Regions from separate parts of the Erwinia sp. LJJL01 genome, predicted to be linked through region 2. Evidence: predicted binding sites of a transcription regulator. Region 2 holds the regulator's gene; each other region holds the start of a gene.

Region 1 (4,722 bases), 860 kb from region 2:
CTGCGCGGCATGCAGGAGCTTTTTGCCAAACTGCAGGAGAACGGTATCCGCGTGTATATCATGAGCGCCGCACATGAGGAGCTGGCGCGCATGGTGGCTAGCGACCCTCACTATGGCTATAACGTTAAAGCGGAAAATGTATTAGGTATCAATACCCTGCTACGAAATACCGTCACTGGCGAACTCACGACCGCACGCAAACAGATCCGCGAGGGCCGCTACCGGCCCGAACAGAATCAGCAGTTGCAGATGACCTCCTATCTGATGAACCCAATGACCTGGTATGAAGGTAAAGCGGGCAGCATGCTGGCGTACATCGATCAGTGGCGCAAACCGATTCTGGTTGGCGGAGACACCCTCTATTCAGATACTTACATGCTGCTCAACAGCACTGATGTGGCCAGCGGCGGGCAGCGACTGTGGATTAGCCGCAGTGACAATACGCGTAAAAAGCTCGATGGGCTGATTAAAAAGATGGTCAGTGAGCAACAGCAGGCAGGGGTAACCCCTGATGCCGATAAAAACTGGATAGTGGTGCAGCAGCAGCGGCTGGAATAGTCGTTACGTTAAGGGCGAGCATAAAGCTCGCCCTTACAATCCCTTACTTACCGTCCGTGCGTTCGTCAGGGACGTCGATCACCTCTTCTTCGCGGCTGCACAGGCTGATCACCTTGAAGATCAGGCTAAGCCCAACGCCCACTACGGTCGCCAGCGCCATGCCTTTCAGCTCAGCCGCGCCAATATGCACCTTCGCCCCGCTTACGCCGATAATCAGGATCACCGAGGTGAGGATCAGGTTCTGCGCTTTGTTGTAATCCACTTTCGACTCAATCAGCACGCGGATACCGGAAGCGCCGATCACCCCATACAGCAGCAGCGAAACGCCGCCCATTACCGGCACCGGGATCGCCTGAATAGCCGCCGCCAGCTTGCCCACGCAGGAGAGCAGGATCGCCAGTATCGCCGCGCCGCCGATCACCCAGGTGCTGTACACGCGGGTGATCGCCATTACGCCAATATTCTCGCCGTAGGTGGTATTCGGCGTGGAGCCGAAGAAGCCGGAGAAAATGGTCGAGACGCCGTTGGCAAACATCGAACGATGCAGGCCCGGATCTTTCAGCAGATCTTTTTTCACGATGTTGGCCGTGACCACCAGGTGACCGATATGCTCGGCAATCACCACCAGCGCCGCTGGCAGGATGGTAAAGATGGCATACCACTCAAAGCGCGGGGTGTAGAACGTTGGCAGCGCAAACCAGTGGGCTTCACGCACCGGCGTCCAGTCGACGATGCCCATGCCATAAGAGAGCGCGTAACCAACCAGCACGCCGATCAGAATCGGGATAATCGCCATAAAGCCGCGGAACATCACCGAACCGAAGATAGTCACGCCCAGCGTCACCATCGAGATAATCACGGTTTTACTGTCGGGTGAAGTGCCATCCGCCGGCAGCAGACCGGCCATATTTGCCGCCACGCCCGCCAGTTCCAGCCCGATAACCGCCACAATCGCGCCCATGGCTGCCGGGGGAAACATCACGTCCAGCCAGCCGGTACCGGCCTTTTTGACAATCAGCGCCACCAGGCAGAACAGCACGCCGCACATGATAAAACCGCCCAGCGCCACTTCATAGCCCAGCGGCAGCAGCAACAGCACCGGGGAGATAAAGGCGAAGCTGGAACCGAGGTAGGCCGGGATTTTACCTTTACAGATAAACAGATACAGCAGCGTGCCGATACCGTTGAACAACAGTACCGTGGCCGGGTTGATATGGAACAGGATCGGCACCAGCACGGTGGCGCCAAACATAGCGAACAGGTGTTGGAAGCTAAGTGGAATGGTTTGCAGCAGCGGTGGCCGCTCGCTTACGCCAATTGCGCGACGCGTCATGATGTTGTTACCCCTTGAGTTTGCCTTTGCTATAAAAAAACCGACTCTGCGGTCGGTTTAACGCTTGCGGGTCGGGCGTGCCCGCCCCCTACAAAACACATCAGATAAAATGCTGATTGAACCCGGTACATTTTGTCGTAGCTTTCGGGTCGGGCGCGCCCGCCCCCTACAAAACACATCAGATAAAATGCTGATTGAACCCGGTAGATTCTGTCGTACGGGCGAGGCATGCCTCGCCCGTAGCAAAATTATTTAGTACCAAAAATCTTATCGCCGGCATCGCCCAGGCCAGGGATAATATAACCCTTCTCGTTCAGGCCCTGGTCGATGGACGCGGTGTACACTTCCACATCCGCGTGCGCTTTCTCCAGCGCCGCCAGCCCTTCCGGTGCCGCAACCAGCACCAGCACCTTGATGCTGGTACAGCCCGCTTTCTTCAGCAGGTCGATGGTGGCGATCATCGAACCACCGGTTGCCAGCATGGGGTCTACCACCAGCGCCATGCGCTCTTCAATGTTGGAGACCAGCTTCTGGAAATAGGGCACCGGCTCCAGCGTCTCTTCATCACGATAGACGCCAACCACGCTGATGCGCGCACTCGGTACGTGCTCCAGCACCCCTTCCATCATGCCGAGACCGGCACGCAGGATTGGCACCACGGTAATTTTCTTACCTTTGATCTGATCGATTTCTACCGGACCGTTCCAGCCTTCGATAGTGACCTTTTCAGTTTCCAGATCGGCGGTGGCTTCATAAGTCAGCAGACTTCCCACTTCTGACGCGAGTTCACGGAAACGTTTGGTGCTTACGTCATGTTCACGCATCAGACCCAGTTTATGTTTGACCAGCGGGTGTTTGACTTCCACGATCTTCATTGTTGTACTCCCGGAGTGTTAAGCTGCAAAAAAAAATCGCGAGATTATAGCGCCATTTAGGCGCGGCGCCATATGACTTAGTGCAATAGTTTGCACACCCTCAGCATTATTCCTAAGGATTAGCTAAAATCCGGCTATCTGCAATGCGTGCAAGAAGGCACTCGCAAACGTTTGCCTGCACTGTTAGAATTGCGGCGCTTTATTTTTACCACCACACCAACCGCAAACCGCGTGGGGATTCGCAGTGACCGACAAAACCTCTCTCAGCTATAAAGACGCCGGCGTAGATATCGATGCGGGTAATGCTTTAGTCGACCGTATCAAAGGCGTAGTGAAAAAGACTCGTCGCCCGGAAGTGATGGGTGGACTGGGCGGTTTCGGTGCGCTTTGTGCACTGCCGCAAAAATACCGCGAACCGATTCTGGTTTCCGGCACTGACGGCGTCGGCACCAAGCTGCGTCTGGCGATGGACCTGAAACGCCACGATACCATCGGTATCGACCTGGTCGCGATGTGCGTTAACGATCTGGTGGTTCAGGGTGCTGAGCCCCTGTTTTTCCTTGATTATTATGCCACCGGCAAACTGGATGTGGATACCGCAGCCAGCGTTATCACCGGCATCGCTGAAGGCTGTTCACAGTCTGGCTGTGCGCTGGTAGGCGGCGAAACCGCTGAAATGCCGGGCATGTACCACGGCGAAGACTACGACGTGGCCGGCTTCTGCGTCGGTGTGGTTGAGAAATCCGAAATCATCGACGGCAGCAAAGTGACCGATGGCGACGTGCTGATTGCCCTGGGTTCCAGCGGCCCGCACTCTAACGGCTACTCGCTGGTGCGTAAGATTCTGGAAGTCAGCAACACTGACCCGGAAACCACGACGCTTGCAGGCAAATCACTCTCTGACCACCTGCTGGCACCGACCCGCATCTACGTGAAAAACATCCTGAGCCTGATCGAACAGGTTGATGTTCACGCCATCGCCCACCTGACCGGCGGCGGCTTCTGGGAAAACATCCCGCGCGTCCTGCCGGATAACACCCAGGCCGTGCTCGAAGAGTCAAGCTGGGAGTGGCCAGCGGTGTTTGGCTGGATGCAGCAGGCGGGTAACGTTAGCAGCTTCGAAATGTACCGCACCTTCAACTGCGGCGTCGGCATGGTGATCGCGCTGAGCGCGGCTGAAGCCGATAAGGCCGTAAAGCTGATGAATGATGCCGGCGAGAAAGCGTGGAAAATCGGCGTGATCAAAGCCTCTGACTCTGAAGAACGTGTGGTTATTAACGCATGAAGCGCATAGTCGTGCTGGTTTCCGGTAATGGAAGCAACTTACAGGCAATCCTGGACGCCTGCCAGCAGGGACGGATCAACGGCAGCGTCGCTGCCGTTTTCAGCAACAAAGCTGAGGCTTTTGGGCTGGAACGCGCGCGCGCAGCAGAAGTGCCGGCGCATGCGCTGGCGGCTGCGCAATTTGCTGACCGCGCCGCGTTTGATCGTCAGCTGATGCTGGAGATCGACGCCTATGCGCCCGATCTGGTGGTCTTAGCCGGCTATATGCGCATCCTCAGCGCCGAATTCGTCCAGCGCTACGCCGGACGGATGCTGAATATCCACCCTTCCCTGCTGCCCAAATATCCCGGTCTGCACACCCATCGCCAGGCGATTGAAAATGGCGATGAAGAGCATGGCACCTCGGTGCATTTTGTCACGGAAGAGCTGGACGGCGGTCCGGTGATTTTGCAGGCGAAAGTGCCGGTATTCAGCGACGACAGCGAAGAGGATGTCACGGCGCGCGTGCAGCATCAGGAACACGCGATCTACCCGTTGGTGGTGAGCTGGTTTGTTGATGGTCGTCTGGCGATGCGCGAGGGTGCGGCGTGGCTGGACGGCCAGCAACTGCCTGTTGAAGGGCATGCGTTCGAATAAGCGTTTGCGGGTCGGGCATGCCCGACCCCTAGCCAT
Region 2 (4,722 bases):
CCAGCTTACCGCCGCAGCACAGACGCCAACGGCCTGAACAAAGCGCATCGCCAGCAGCCATGGGGCAGAGTTCACCCACAGCATTGCCGCGCAGCCAATGGCAAACAGGCTCAGGCCCATCAGCAGCACGGGTTTACGGCCGATGCGATCGGAGAGTGGCCCCCAGATAAGCTGTGCGCAGGCGAAACCGGCGAGAAATATACTCAAGCTGGCGCTGATGGCACCCGCTTCACTGCCCAGGTCTTGCTGCATCACGCCAAATGCGGGCAGGTACATATCGGTAGCAAGGAAACCCAGCATGCTGAGCAGTGCCAGGTAAATCATAAAGCCTTTGGATCGCATTGTTTTAACTCTTATCAGACAAATTTTCACCGACGCAGTGTAATAGAGTGCCGACTGGCTTGTGAAACGCTAATATTCGTCAGGCGCATTGAAAAAAATTGAAGGCAAAGCTATGTGGTCTGAACATTCTCTGGAAGTTATTGATGCGGTTGCCAGAACCGGCAGTTTTACCGCTGCTGCGGCAGAACTGCATCGCGTGCCCTCTGCCGTCAGCTATACCGTACGTCAGATGGAGGAGTGGCTAGCCGTTAGCCTGTTTGAGCGGCGGCACCGCGACGTGGTGCTGACCGAAGCCGGGCGCGTATTCAGCGAAGAGGGCAGAGTTGTCATCAAAAAAATGCTCGCCACCCGTCGGCGCTGTCAACAGGTGGCTAACGGCTGGCGTGGGCAGATTAATATCGCGGTCGATCGTATTGTCCGTCCGGCGCGTACCCGGCAGCTGGTGGTGGATTTTTACCGCCACTTCCCGGATATGGAGCTGCATATTACGCCAGAGGTTTTCAACGGCGTTTGGGATGCGCTGGCGGACGGGCGCGTCGACGTGGCGATTGGCGCAACGCAGGCTATTCCTGTCGGCGGGCGTTTTGCTTTTCGCGATATGGGAAGTTTGAACTGGCGCTGTGTCGTGCTGGCCGGGCATCCGCTGCTTGGCCACAGCAGCCCGTTGAATGAAGAGTTGATACGCGAGTGGCCATCGCTGGTGCTGGAGGATACCTCCAGAGCCTTGCCAAAGCGCACTACCTGGACGCTGAATAACCAGCGGCGGCTGGTGGTGCCGGACTGGGATAGCGCGTTTGACTGCCTGCGCGCCGGATTATGCGTGGGTATGGTACCAGGGCACTTTGCTCAGCCGTGGCTGGAGCAGGGGGTGTTGTGCGAGCTGCCGCTTGCCGCCCCTTTTCCCGATAGCCCGTGCTGCCTGAGTTGGTCAGAGCAGAGCGTCTCCCCGGCGTTAAGCTGGCTGCTGGAACATCTGGGCAGTACCGAAACGCTTAACGCCGAGTGGCTAAGTGAAACCGTACCAGGGTGACGTTGCGCAACATCACCCTGAGGATTAACGACGGTAATCGCGGAATGGGCCATCGGCCACTGAACGGCGCTCAATCAGCGAAGGGTGCACCTCAATGGTCTGAGGCTCTTCACGCTTGCTGGTAATTCTGTCGAGCAGCATATCAAAGGCAGTTTCACCCAGACGCTCTTTTGGCTGGTGGACGGTGGTGAGCGCCGGCGTGAAGTAGCGCGCGTTGCGCACGTTGTCATAACCGATCACCGAAATATCCTGTGGCACACGCAGGCCCATCTCATCAGCGGCACAGATAGCCCCCATTGCCATGATATCGCCACCGCAGAAGATCGCCGTCGGGCGCTGCTTCTGTGACAAAATCTGCTGCATGGCGCGGTAGCCGGATTCCGGTTCGAAGTCACCCTGCACCAGCCACTCATCGCGCAGGCTGATGCCGGCTTCGTTAAGAGCCTTGATAAAGCCAGCATGGCGGCCGCCGCCGGTGTTGCGCTCCAGCTGCCCCGGGATCGCGCCAATATCACGATGCCCACGTTCAATCAGATAGCGCCCGGCAAGGTAGCCACCTTCGAAAGCGTTATCCAGTACGGTATCAGTGAAGTCGCCGCGCGATTCACCCCAGTCCATTACCACCATGGGGATATTACGATTGTCTTCCAGCATGGAAATCAGCTCATCGGGGTATTCTGAGCACATCACCAGCAGGCCATCAACGCGCTTTTGCGCCATCATCGACAGATAAGCCTGCTGCTTCTGGATGTCGTTGTGCGCATTGCCGAGGATCAGCGTATAACCTTTAGCAAAGCAACGGTTTTCAATGGCTTCGATAATCTCGGCAAAATAGGGGGCTTCGCTGGACGTTGCCAGCAGGCCAATAGTTTTGGTGTGGTTAACCTTCAGACTACGTGCAACGGCGCTGGGAGAATAGTGCAATTCTTTGATTGCCGTCCATACCGCTTCACGCGTCTCTTCAGCTACAAAGCGCGTTTTATTGATTACATGGGAAACGGTGGTGGTGGAAACACCGGCGCGCTTTGCCACATCCTTAATTGTTGCCATTAAACTCGTACTCCTGGCGTTATCGTAACACTCTGATAACTAATTGGTTAAACGTTTGCCTAAACACCGCCATTTCTGGCCGCCCAGAATAATGATGGATGCTGTCTCAAAGGGTCAGGATGGGGTTAAATCGTCCGTAGAGTGACATGCGGTGCTGAGTAAAATCACTTCCGTGCTTGTTGCGCAACGGAAAAGAGGAATTCTAGCAAGGCTGCGCAAAGAAAACGAGATTTTTACGGGCTACTGTGGGAAAATCTATTGGCTTACTTTAAACAGGGTTATTAAGGGGGGGGAAATGAATACCGATATGAAAATGACACTGCTGACGGTTGTGGGTTCACTGCTGATGATTATTGCGTTTAGCATCACGGCAGTAATGCACTAAGTTTCACCGGGAGGAGGTCGCTCCTCCCGTTCTCTTTAGCGTTTAACGAATGGTTTTCGGTGTCATCATGCGCCGGGCACCAATGTAGTGCTCCTGCCAGTAGTCTTCCGTCAGCGCGCTCACCTGGATATCTTTGCCGGTGCGTGGTGACTGGATAAATTTCCCACCGCCCAGATAGACGCCCACATGGTCGGCAGTGCCGCGACCATTAATGCGGAAAAATACCAAATCGCCTTTTTCCAACTCATCGCGTTTGATCGAGGCCGCGTCACGCAGGTGATACATTTCATTCGCGGTACGTGGGATCTTAAACTTCACTAAATCTTTATAGGCATACCAAACCAGCCCACTGCAGTCGAAGCCGGTTTTTGGCGAGGTTCCGCCCCACTGGTAGGGTTTCCCTAGCTGACCCATCAGTTTATTCATCGCTGTCTCACGAGCTTTCTGATAGCGCGCGCGGTGAGCTTTACTCAGCTTGAGCGGCGCATCGGTACTCTCTGCTACGCGCGATTCGAGTTTTTTATCTGCACGCTGGCGACCGTAGCGTTTTTTACCTTCGTTCTTAGCCAGCTTTTTAGCCGTGGTTTTGGTTTTTGCGACGTTAATCTTTTTTACCGGCTCAGCAGCGGGTTTCTTTTTCAGCTTAAGTTTTTGCGCAACGGTTGTACGCGTGGTTTTGGCTGGTTGTTTGCTCTTTTTGCTGAGGGGTTCTTTGACTTTTTTGGTTGAGGCGGCTTTAACCGGGCGGCGTTTACGCCGGTCATCCTTACTGGCAGCGCTGCTATCAACTTTATGTTGATTTGCATTAATAGGAGCATGTGGCGATGCGTGCGCCAGGTTCAAAAATAGCTGAGCAAAGGCCAGCAGAATGAGTGTGATGAGTGAACGCATTGTTCTCATTAACAGTTTGTGCGCTGCAAAACACTGCAACACAGCCAGAAAAAGTGATTTCTGCGCTAAAGCAGAAGGTTGGACCGATTCTAATCTAACTTCTTAACAAAAGGTAAGGTCTTTTTTGTTTCAATAATACAGATCAAGTAAACGCTTTGAAATTGAGCACAATCAGGTGGTTAAGTCAGCGGTTACTGCACTTTCGCGCATGACAGAGGGAGAATTGATGATAAGAAAATGTTATTTTGTCACCATCACCTGTTCCACGACAGCGCACAGGCTGACGCTGTTGCTGAAAATGTCATTTTCATCGCCTGGACAGAATCGCTACAATAACTAAACACGAAGTATCGTATTGAGGAAGGCATTTATGAGTACTGTTGAAAAAATTCAGCGCCAGATTGCAGAAAACCCGATCCTGCTGTATATGAAAGGCTCCCCGAAACTGCCAAGCTGCGGCTTCTCCGCGCAGGCTGTTCAGGCGCTTTCAGCCTGCGGCGAGCGTTTCGCCTATGTTGATATTCTGCTGAACCCGGACATCCGTGCTGAAATGCCGAAGTATGCCAACTGGCCGACCTTCCCACAGCTGTGGGTTGACGGTGAGCTGGTCGGCGGCTGCGATATCATCATTGAAATGTACCAGCGCGGCGAACTGCAGAGTCTGATTAAAGAAACTGCGGCAAAGTATCCGAGCGAAGCGTCTGAATAAGCGTTAAAGCTTGAGAGTGCACCCAAAATAAAAACCGGAGCCAAATGGCTCCGGTTTTTTTTTATCTTTCAATCAGCGCGTTTAAGCCTGCTGTTGATCATCGGCGCTGGCGGGCAACGGCCAGCCGCCCAGACGTTTCCAGCGATTAACCAGTTCACAGAACAGATCCGCGGTCTGCAGCGTGTCATACAGTGCGGAGTGTGCCTGGGTATTATCAAAAGCGATGCCGGCAGTGGTGCAGGCTTTAGCCAGAACGGTTTGCCCCAGCACCAGACCACTCAATGCCGCCGTATCAAAGGTGACAAACGGATGGAA
Region 3 (4,722 bases), 1.9 Mb from region 2:
ACAGGCGCAGCGACGTCGAGCAGGCCGTGTCCCGCGCCGGGTTCCAGCTGCAGCGCAGCGACGCTGCGCCAGCAGCAAAAGCCGAAGTCAGCTTCTGGCGGGAAAATCTCAGCCTGATAGCCCTGGTGGGGCTGATGGCCATCAGCTGGCTGCTTAACAGCGTCAACCACCCGGCCGGCAACCTCGCCTTTATCGCCACCACGCTGGTGGGCGTCTGGCCCATTGCCCGCAGCGCGCTGCGCCTGATGCGCAGCGGGTCACCGTTCTCGATTGAAACCCTGATGAGCGTGGCCGCTATTGGTGCGCTGTTTATCGGTGCCACCGCAGAAGCGGCGATGGTGCTGCTGCTGTTTATGCTCGGCGAGCGGCTGGAGTCCTTCGCCGCCGGTCGCGCGCGCAAAGGCGTCACGGCTCTGATGGCGCTGAAGCCGGACGTTGCCCTGCGCATTAGCAACGGCCAGCGCGAGAGCGTGGCGGTCAGCGCGCTGCGCCCGGGCGATGTGATTGAAGTGGCCGCCGGAGCGCGCCTGCCCGCCGATGCCAGCCTGCTTAGCCCATTTGCCAGCTTCGACGAAAGCGCCCTGACCGGCGAGTCGATCCCGGTTGAGCGCCAGCAGGGCGAGAAAATCCGCGCCGGTTGCCTGAGCGTTGACCGTTTGGTGCAGCTGCAGGTGGTTTCCGAGCCGGGCAACAGCGCGATTGACCGCATTCTGCATCTGATTGAAGAGGCCGAAGAGCGCCGCGCGCCGATTGAGCGCTTCCTTGACCGCTTTAGCCGCATCTACACCCCGGTGATTATGCTGATGGCGCTGCTGGTCGCCATCGTGCCGCCGCTGCTGTTTGCCGCCGCGTGGCAGCCGTGGATCTATAAAGGGCTGACCCTGCTGCTGATCGGCTGCCCTTGCGCGCTGGTGATCTCCACCCCCGCCGCGATCACTTCCGGGCTGGCCGCCGCTGCGCGCCGTGGTGCGCTGATTAAAGGCGGCGCCGCGCTGGAAAGCCTCGGCAGCGTGCGCACCATCGCTTTTGATAAAACCGGCACGCTGACCGAGGGCAAGCCGCAGGTCACCGCGCTGCTGCCGCTGGCGGGCAGTGATGAGGAGCAGCTGCTGGCCACCGCCGCCGCGATTGAACAGGGTTCTTCGCACCCGCTGGCGCAGGCGATTGTTGCCGCCGCCGCCGGGCGCTCGCTGATATTGCCTGAAGCCACCGATCGGCGCGCTCTGGCAGGCAGCGGCGTGGAGGCAAAAGTTAGCGGGCGCTTACTTTCCATTAGCTCCCCGACTAAACTGCCTTCAACGCTGCTCGCCCCCCAGCAGCAGGTGGTGGAAGAGCTGGAAAGCGCCGGCAATACCGTGGTGCTGCTGCATGACGCCGCGCAGCTGCTGGGGATTATCGCCCTGCGCGATACGCTGCGCGCCGATGCCCGGGGCGCGCTGGCAGAGCTGCAAGCGCTGGGGATTAATGGCGTGATGCTGACCGGGGACAACCCGCGAGCTGCCGCCGCGATTGCCGCCGAGCTGGGGATTGACTACCGCGCCGGGCTGCTGCCGGCAGACAAGGTGGCGGCGGTCAGCGCGCTGAACGCTAAACAGCCGGTGGCGATGGTCGGTGACGGCATTAACGATGCGCCAGCGATGAAGGCCGCGACCATCGGCATTGCGATGGGCAGCGGCAGCGATGTGGCGCTGGAGACCGCCGACGCGGCGCTGACCCATAACCGCCTTAGCGGGCTGGCGGCGATGATCCGCCTGTCGCGCGCCACCCACGCCAATATCCGCCAGAACGTGGCGCTGGCGCTGGGGCTTAAGGGGATTTTTCTGCTGACCACGCTGCTGGGGATCACCGGCCTGTGGCTGGCGGTTCTGGCAGATTCGGGGGCTACCGCGTTAGTAACCGCTAACGCATTGCGACTGTTGCGCAAGAAATAACAGGCTGTCAACTTCACTATCCTGTAGGGGCTGACCCTCTTTTTCGGTCAGCCCGCCATGGGTCGACCGGAAAAAATGGTCGACCCGTACGCAGATCGGCGTACGGGCTATAACCCTTTCTTCAACAAAAACTGATACGGCATCGCCTCGGTGTTCTCGGCCACCAGCGTGTGTTCCATAAAACGGCAGAAGCCGGGGATATCGCGTTTGGTGGCCGGGTCATCGGCGATGATCAGCAGGGTTTCACCCTCCTGCATATGGCGCACGGTTTTGCGCACCATCATTACCGGTTCCGGGCAGCGCAGGCCCAGCGCATCAAGGGTCTGGTCGGGATTAGCGAAGAGGTCGCTCATGATATTCTCAATCTGGGATGACAAACTGCCGTCTATTTTAGCGCCAGCCGCACCGCGTGCAAGGGATCAATCCAACGATAACGTTTGCGCTAAAATTAACCATTGCAATAGCAGGCTAAAACGGTAAGATGCCGCGAAATCGTCCCAACGATAAAAAATTTAATTGGGTTCCCTCACCCCAACGTTTTCTAAAAAGGCTCAATATGATCGCTTTCACTGCGCGTCAGCGCACCCACGCGCTGGTCTGGCTCTCCCTGTTTCACCTGCTGGTGATCACCTCCAGTAACTACCTGGTCCAGCTGCCGGTGGCCATTTTTGGCCTGCACACCACCTGGGGTGCCTTCAGCTTCCCGTTTATCTTCCTCGCTACCGACCTGACCGTGCGTATTTTTGGCGCTCCGCTGGCACGCCGCATTATTCTGGCGGTGATGATCCCGGCGCTGGCGATCTCTTACGTTATCTCCGCACTGTTCTATCAGGGCGAATGGCAGGGCTTAGCCGCGCTGTCTCAGATGAACCTGTTTGTTGCCCGCATCGCCTGCGCCAGCTTTATGGCTTACGCGCTGGGCCAGATCTTAGACGTGCACGTCTTCAACCGCCTGCGTCAGAAAGCAGCATGGTGGATGGCCCCGGCGGCCGCGATGTTCCTCGGCAATATCAGCGACACGCTGGCATTCTTCTTTATCGCCTTCTATAAAAGCCCGGACCCGTTTATGGCCACGCACTGGGTGGAGATCGCCCTGGTGGATTACAGCTTCAAAGTGCTGATCTGCATGGTGTTCTTCCTGCCTGCCTACGGGGTGCTGCTCAACACCGCGCTCAAACGACTGGCCAGGACGCCCGCACGTACCCATGTAAACTTTGGTTAGGACGCGATCTGCAATAGTTGTTAAGTTGCTTTTAGCCGCTGAATACGCTTGTATAAGTGCCTGATAAAGACGCGACTACTGTAGAAAAGGGACCCTGATGCGTAACTTACTAAAATATGCCGGAATAGCAGTTCTGGTGGCTGGCCTGGCCGCCTGCGATGGCAAAAAAGACAAAGACGCTGCCGATGACAATGGCACCAGCAGCAGCCAGTCTACCCAGAACGTCACTCTGATGGACGGTAAGCTAAGCTTTACCCTGCCGCCGGGCATGTCGGACAAGAGCGGCAAGCTCGGGACTCAGGCCAATAATATGCACGTCTACGCCGATGAATCCGGCCAGAGAGCCATTATTGTGATTGATGGTGAGAGCACCAATGAAGGGCTGGACGTGCTGGCAGGCCGTCTGGAAGCGCAGCAGCGCAACCGCGATGCCCAACTGCAGGTGGTGACGAACAAAGCGATCACCGTCAAGGGTCAGCCACTTCAGCAGCTGGATACCGTAATCTCTGCCAACAACCAGTCTTCATGGTCTTCCGTGGTGCTGGGCAAAGTTGATGGCAAACTGTTGACGCTGCAAATCACCCTGCCTGCGGATAATCAGCAGCAGGCGCAGACCGAAGCGGAAAGCATTATCAATACCATTACGTTGAAATAGATAATGTTCTGTAGGGGCTGACCCTCTTTTACGGTCAGCCCCCTGGTCAGCCCACTAAAGGTCGACCAGAAAAGCGGTCGACCTCTACAGATTACGGGGTTAATTTACAAACCGGTATTTTCGCGGATATATTTGCGCGCTTTCACTGCATATTCAAACGGGTTCGCCAGCGCCGGGTCCTGCTCTGCTTCCACCACCATCCAGCCTTTGTAGCCGAAATCGTCGAGGATTTTAAACACCGGTTTGAAATCAATGACGCCATCACCCGGTACGGTAAAGGTGCCTTTCTTCACGCCATCTAAAAACGACAGCTTCTGGCTCTTCACCTGCGCCACCACCTCATCACGCACGTCTTTCAGATGCACATGGTTAATGCGCGGCAGATATTTCGTCAGGATCTCCAGCATCGCCTGCTGGCTGCCTTCCGAGTAGTACGCATGGCCGGTGTCGAACAGCAGATAGACGTCATCATGGGTTGCCGCCATAAAGCGCTCAATCTCTGCCGTGGTCTGGATGCCGGTGCCCATGTGGTGATGCAGGCCAACCGTCATGCCTTTCTCCGCCGCCAGCTTCGCCAGCTCGTTATAGCCCTCTGCCGTCAGGCGCCACTGCTCGTCGTTAAACAGCGGTTTCTCTTCCAGCACCGCTTTAGTGGTGCCCTGAATGCTCAGGCTCTGCTCTGAACAACCAATCACCTTTGCGCCCATTGCGTACAGGAAATCGCGGTGATTGATGAACTCATCAATGGTTTTCGCTTTGTCGCCGTTGGCGAAAAAGGTACTGAACCACGCGTTAACGATCTGCACGCCGCGAATATCGAGCATCGGCTTCAGCACCGCCGGATCGCGCGGATATTTGCTGCCCACTTCGCTGCCGGTAAAGCCAGCCAGCGCCATTTCACTGACGGTCTGCTG
Region 4 (4,722 bases), 2.3 Mb from region 2:
GCAGGCGAATGCTGTTCAGGCGCAGGCTGTTCACCTGCCAGCCCTGCGCATCACGCTGCGCGCTGGCGGTCACCGAGCCGAGCGCCACGTCAGCCCCGAAATTGCTTAACACCAGCTGCGGTCCGTGAATACTGCCCTGCACCAGCACATTCGCCGCAGGAATACCGTCCAGCGTCAGGGAACCGGCGCTCATCTGGAACCTGGCCTCTTTGCCCAGCACGTTGCCCGCTTCAGGCTTCCACGGGGTGACGCCTCCGTCGACGCGCTGTGCCTGCAGCGGCCAGTCGCCCTGATTGCGGTTAAGCGCCATCTGGCTAAGCTGTAAACGGTCTGCCTGTAAGGAGAGGGGGGCACTTTTATCGCTGAGGTTTAGCGTACCCTGATCGAGTCGAATGCTGGCAAAATGCAGCGGGCTGCTGAACTGCATCAGGCTGAGGCCAAGGTCAACGCGCCTGGCCACCAGCGTGGCGGGCTGGTCTTTACGGCCAAAGGCGACATCGTTAAGCAGCAGATGGCTGGGATCGGAAAAATTGTGCTCCATTTTGCTGAGCGACAGCTGGTAATCACTGCTGGCGCTGACCTGGCGGCTAATCCATCCCGCGCCCCACTGGGTTTGCAGCAGCACGTAGATAGCGACCAGGGCCAGCAGCAGAATGAGCAGCAGGGTAAGCAAAACTTTTCCGAAAAACTTCATCACAACCATCCCTATGAATATCGGGTAATGGCTTGTTATGCCTGATTTATCGTCACTTCTCAACCCACAGCGCAGCGGCCGGAGCAAATATCGCACCCGGGCCGCTGTTTTCAGAATGAGCGTAGTCGCTACTTCTCCTGCGGGAACACCAGATTCAGCACGATAGCGGTGATACCGCCGGCAGCGATCCCGGAGGAAAGCAGCGTTTTCAGCCAGTCAGGGGCAAACTGCAGGATCAGCGGCTGCTGGGAGACGCCAAGGCCGACCGCCAGCGAGAGCGCGATAATCATAATCGCCCGGCGGTTGAGCGGCTCGCGCGACACGATACGCACGCCTGAGGCGGCAATAGTGCCAAACATCACCAGCGTGGCACCGCCGAGTACCGGCTCGGGGATGTGCTGCACAAAGCCGCTGACCGCCGGGAACAGCCCGAGCACAATCAGCATCAGGGCCACGACAAAACCGACGTAGCGACTGGCCACGCCGGTTAACTGGATCACGCCGTTGTTCTGACCGAAGCAGGAGTTGGGGAAGGTGTTAAACAGCGCAGAAACGCAGGAGTTCAGTCCGTTCGCCAGCACGCCGCCTTTCAGGCGCTTCATATACAGCGGGCCGCTGACCGGCTGCTCGGAGACATCCGAGGTGGCGGTGATATCGCCAATGGTTTCCAGCGAGGTCACCATAAACACCAGCATCAGCGGGATCAGCAGATTCCAGTCGATACCCAGCCCGTAATAGAGCGGGGTGGGAATGGCGATCAGCGCACTGTTCGCCGCGGCACTATTTTCCGGCAGCATCCCCAGCGCCCAGGCCAGCAGATAGCCTACCGCCATCGCGATCACCAGCGAAGCGACGCGCAGATAGGCATTGCGCTGGCGGTTGAGCAGAATGATCACCGCCAGTACCACACCGGCCAGCAGCAGGTTTTTCGGTGCGCCAAAGGTGTGATCGTTCATTGCGGCAAAACCGCCGCCGATGGAGGTCAGGCCAACCTGGATCAGCGACAGACCGATAATCATCACCACAATGCCGGAAACCAGCGGGGTGATCACCCGGCGCGCCAGATGCAGCACGCGTGACAGCACCATCTCGGTACAGGATGCCAGCATCAGCGTGCCGAACAGTGCCGCCATCATGGTTTTCACGTCGGCCCCGCCGGTTTTCAGCGCCAGGCCACCCATAATCAGCGGGGTGACAAAGTTAAAGCTGGTACCCTGGATCGACAGCAGCCCGGAACCGACCGGCCCCCAGGTTTTAATCTGCAGCAGCGACGCCACGCCGGAGGCGAACAGCGACATGCTGATGATGTGCTGCGTATCCTGCGCGGGCAGGCCCAGCGCCTGGCAGATTAGCAGAGCGGGCGTGATCACCGCCACAAACATCGCCAGCAGATGCTGACAGGCGGCGAACAGCGTTTGCGCCAGCGGCGGACGGTCTTCAAGGCGGTAAATCAGCTCACTTTTTCCCGCCGCGACCGGAGTACGATCGGCGGCAGTATGTTGGCTTTCAACGGACATGTCAGGCTTCCCAGCGGCAATAAAGTGGCGATTTTAATCTTCTTCAGAGTAAAAGCAATCGTTTGCCACCCTATCGACGGTGAAGACAGTCATTGAGGGGGTTACGCGTTGGTATAGCGTTCGGTTTCCGGCAGCCAGCGTTCAATCAGAGCCGAAGCCTGCTCCGGATAGTGCTGGTGGATATGGCGCGCCACGCGCTGCACTTCCGGGATCATCGCCTGGTCGCGCAGCAGGTCAGCAACCTTAAACTCGGCGTTACCGGTTTGTCGCGTGCCCAGCATTTCGCCGGGGCCGCGAATTTCGAGGTCACACTGGGCAATCACAAAGCCGTCGTTGCTGTCGCGCAGCACCTGTAAACGCTTCTGCGCGGTTTTACTCAGCGGCGCCTTATACAGCAGCACGCAGTGGGAAGCGACCGCGCCACGGCCAACGCGACCGCGCAGCTGATGCAGCTGCGCCAGCCCGAGGCGTTCCGGGTTTTCGATAATCATCAGGCTGGCATTGGGTACATCCACGCCGACCTCTATCACCGTGGTGGCAATCAGCAGATGGATTTCACCCTGCTTGAACGCCTGCATTACCGCCTGTTTCTCCTGCGGCTTCATCCGGCCGTGTACCAGGCCGATAGTCAGCTCCGGCAGCGCCAGCTTCAGCTCTTCCCAGGTGGCTTCCGCCGCCTGGGCTTCCAGCAGCTCCGACTCCTCAATCAGGGTACAGACCCAGTAGGCCTGGCGGCCTTCGCTGCCGCAGGCGCTTTTCACCCGGGCAATAATCTCAGCGCGGCGCGTGTCAGGGATCGCGACGGTGGTCACCGGGGTACGTCCCGGCGGCAGTTCGTCGATGGTTGAGGTGTCGAGATCGGCATAGGCGGTCATCGCCAGGGTGCGCGGGATCGGTGTGGCAGTCATAATCAGCTGGTGCGGGTGGAAACCCTGCTCTTCGCCTTTCTCCCACAGCGCCAGACGCTGGTGGACGCCAAAGCGGTGCTGCTCATCGATGATCACCAGCGCCAGCCCGTTGAACTGCACCTGCTCCTGGAAGATGGCGTGGGTGCCAACAATCATCGACACCTGCCCGCTGGCGATCGCTTCCTGCTGGGCGATGCGCGCTTTGCCTTTCTGCTTCCCTGCCAGCCAGCCCACTTCCAGCCCGAGCGGCGCAAACCACTGGCGGAAATTACTGGCGTGCTGCTCGGCCAGCAGCTCGGTCGGCGCCATCAGCGCCACCTGCTTACCGTAAGCAATCACCTGCAGTGCCGCCAGCGCGGCGACCAGCGTTTTACCGGAGCCCACATCGCCCTGCACCAGACGCATCATTGGATAGTCGTGGGCGAGGTCAGTTTCGATCTCACGCACCACACGCTCTTGCGCATGAGTCGGTTTAAACGGCAGCGCGGCCAGCAGCTTATCGCTCAGGTCGTGGCGGGCAGCCATCGGCAGCGCATGATAACGCTGCGCGCCGGCGCGCACTGCCAGCATGCTGAGGTTGTGCGCCAGCAGCTCTTCCATAATCAGGCGGCGCTGCGCCGGGTGGCGGCCGCTGTCGAGATCGGCCAGTGCCATATCCGGCGGCGGGCGGTGCAGCGTGCGCAGCGCTTCCGGCAGGCTGATCATTCCCTGGCTCAGCTCCGGCGGCAGCAGTTCGCTAATCGCGCAGGTTTCCAGCAGGGTTAGCGCCTGATCGGTCAGGTTGCGCAGCGTCGCCTGGCGCACGCCCTCAGTCGTGGAATAGACCGGGGTCAGCGTCTCCTGCAGCTCGGTGACGCTGCTTTCACCCTGTACTTTGTACTCCGGGTGGATGATCTCCGCCCCGCGCTGACCGCGTTTAATCTCACCGTAAGCGGTGACGCGGCGGCCAGTGGCGAGGCTGTTCTTCATTCCGGCATTGAAATTGAAAAAGCGCAGGGTGAGGATGCCGCTGCCGTCGCTGATCTGGCAGGTCAGCATGCGGCGGCGGCCAAACGAAATATCGCTGTGCAGCACTTCGCCCTCTACCGTGGCATAGATGCCCGGCAGCAGGTCGTTGATGGCGTAAAGCTGGGTGCGGTCTTCATAGCGCATCGGCAGATGCAGCAGCAGATCCTGTACGGTCAGCAGGCCAAGTTTGGCCAGCTTTGCCGCCTGGCTGGCGCCCACGCCGGACAGCGTGTTGAGCGGAACGGCATCCAGCAGGCGGCCCTGCATTATTTCCGCGCCTTCGACTGCATGGTGGCCCACCATTCCGGCTCCGCCACCACTTCACCGCGATCGTTGATCTCAGGGTAGGGCAGCCCTTTATGCTTCGCCACGCGGGCCAGCACTGGGTAACCCCCTTCGAACAGCAGACGCTGCTGCTCGGCGTACTCCAGCGTGCTCTCTGCACGCAGATACATACCGGCATTCTGCCGCTGGCGCTGTGCTTCGTAGAGGATCAGGGCGGATGCGACGGAGACGTTCAGCGACTGCACCATACCGATCATCGGGATAATAATATCCTGGTCGGCAAGGTCGAGGGCTTCCTGGGTAATCCCGG

Evidence for each region. Region 2 encodes PurR, which represses purine synthesis genes. Its sites were predicted from a motif close to CANGCAAACGTTTGCNTG; they were not measured.
Region 1: the regulator PurR is predicted to act here: its motif matches at 2,927-2,944, upstream of purM (phosphoribosylformylglycinamidine cyclo-ligase).
Region 3: the regulator PurR is predicted to act here: its motif matches at 2,358-2,375, upstream of tusA (sulfurtransferase TusA).
Region 4: the regulator PurR is predicted to act here: its motif matches at 2,263-2,280, upstream of ACLI4M_RS09920 (nucleobase:cation symporter-2 family protein).

The regions. Positions count from the first base shown of each region.
Region 1 covers NZ_CP178576.1:549,751-554,472, forward strand. The annotation lists gene ACLI4M_RS03310 (haloacid dehalogenase-like hydrolase) at 1-558, shown strand, start outside; gene uraA (uracil permease) at 602-1,891, opposite strand; gene upp (uracil phosphoribosyltransferase) at 2,140-2,766, opposite strand; gene purM (phosphoribosylformylglycinamidine cyclo-ligase) at 3,011-4,051, shown strand; gene purN (phosphoribosylglycinamide formyltransferase) at 4,048-4,686, shown strand; gene pstB (phosphate ABC transporter ATP-binding protein PstB) at 4,715-4,722, opposite strand, start outside.
Region 2 covers NZ_CP178576.1:4,445,593-4,450,314, reverse strand. The annotation lists gene punC (purine nucleoside transporter PunC) at 1-342, opposite strand, end outside; gene punR (DNA-binding transcriptional activator PunR) at 455-1,372, shown strand; gene purR (HTH-type transcriptional repressor PurR) at 1,397-2,422, opposite strand; gene ACLI4M_RS21760 (YnhF family membrane protein) at 2,718-2,807, shown strand; gene ACLI4M_RS21755 (C40 family peptidase) at 2,850-3,698, opposite strand; gene ACLI4M_RS21750 (Grx4 family monothiol glutaredoxin) at 4,069-4,407, shown strand; gene rnt (ribonuclease T) at 4,489-4,722, opposite strand, start outside.
Region 3 covers NZ_CP178576.1:1,619,207-1,623,928, forward strand. The annotation lists gene ACLI4M_RS08425 (zinc/cadmium/mercury/lead-transporting ATPase) at 1-1,931, shown strand, start outside; gene tusA (sulfurtransferase TusA) at 2,039-2,284, opposite strand; gene ACLI4M_RS08435 (7-cyano-7-deazaguanine/7-aminomethyl-7-deazaguanine transporter) at 2,488-3,153, shown strand; gene ACLI4M_RS08440 (DcrB family lipoprotein) at 3,251-3,808, shown strand; gene iolE (myo-inosose-2 dehydratase) at 3,913-4,722, opposite strand, start outside.
Region 4 covers NZ_CP178576.1:1,960,270-1,964,991, forward strand. The annotation lists gene ACLI4M_RS09915 (AsmA family protein) at 1-694, opposite strand, end outside; gene ACLI4M_RS09920 (nucleobase:cation symporter-2 family protein) at 823-2,211, opposite strand; gene recG (ATP-dependent DNA helicase RecG) at 2,313-4,394, opposite strand; gene trmH (tRNA (guanosine(18)-2'-O)-methyltransferase TrmH) at 4,394-4,722, opposite strand, start outside.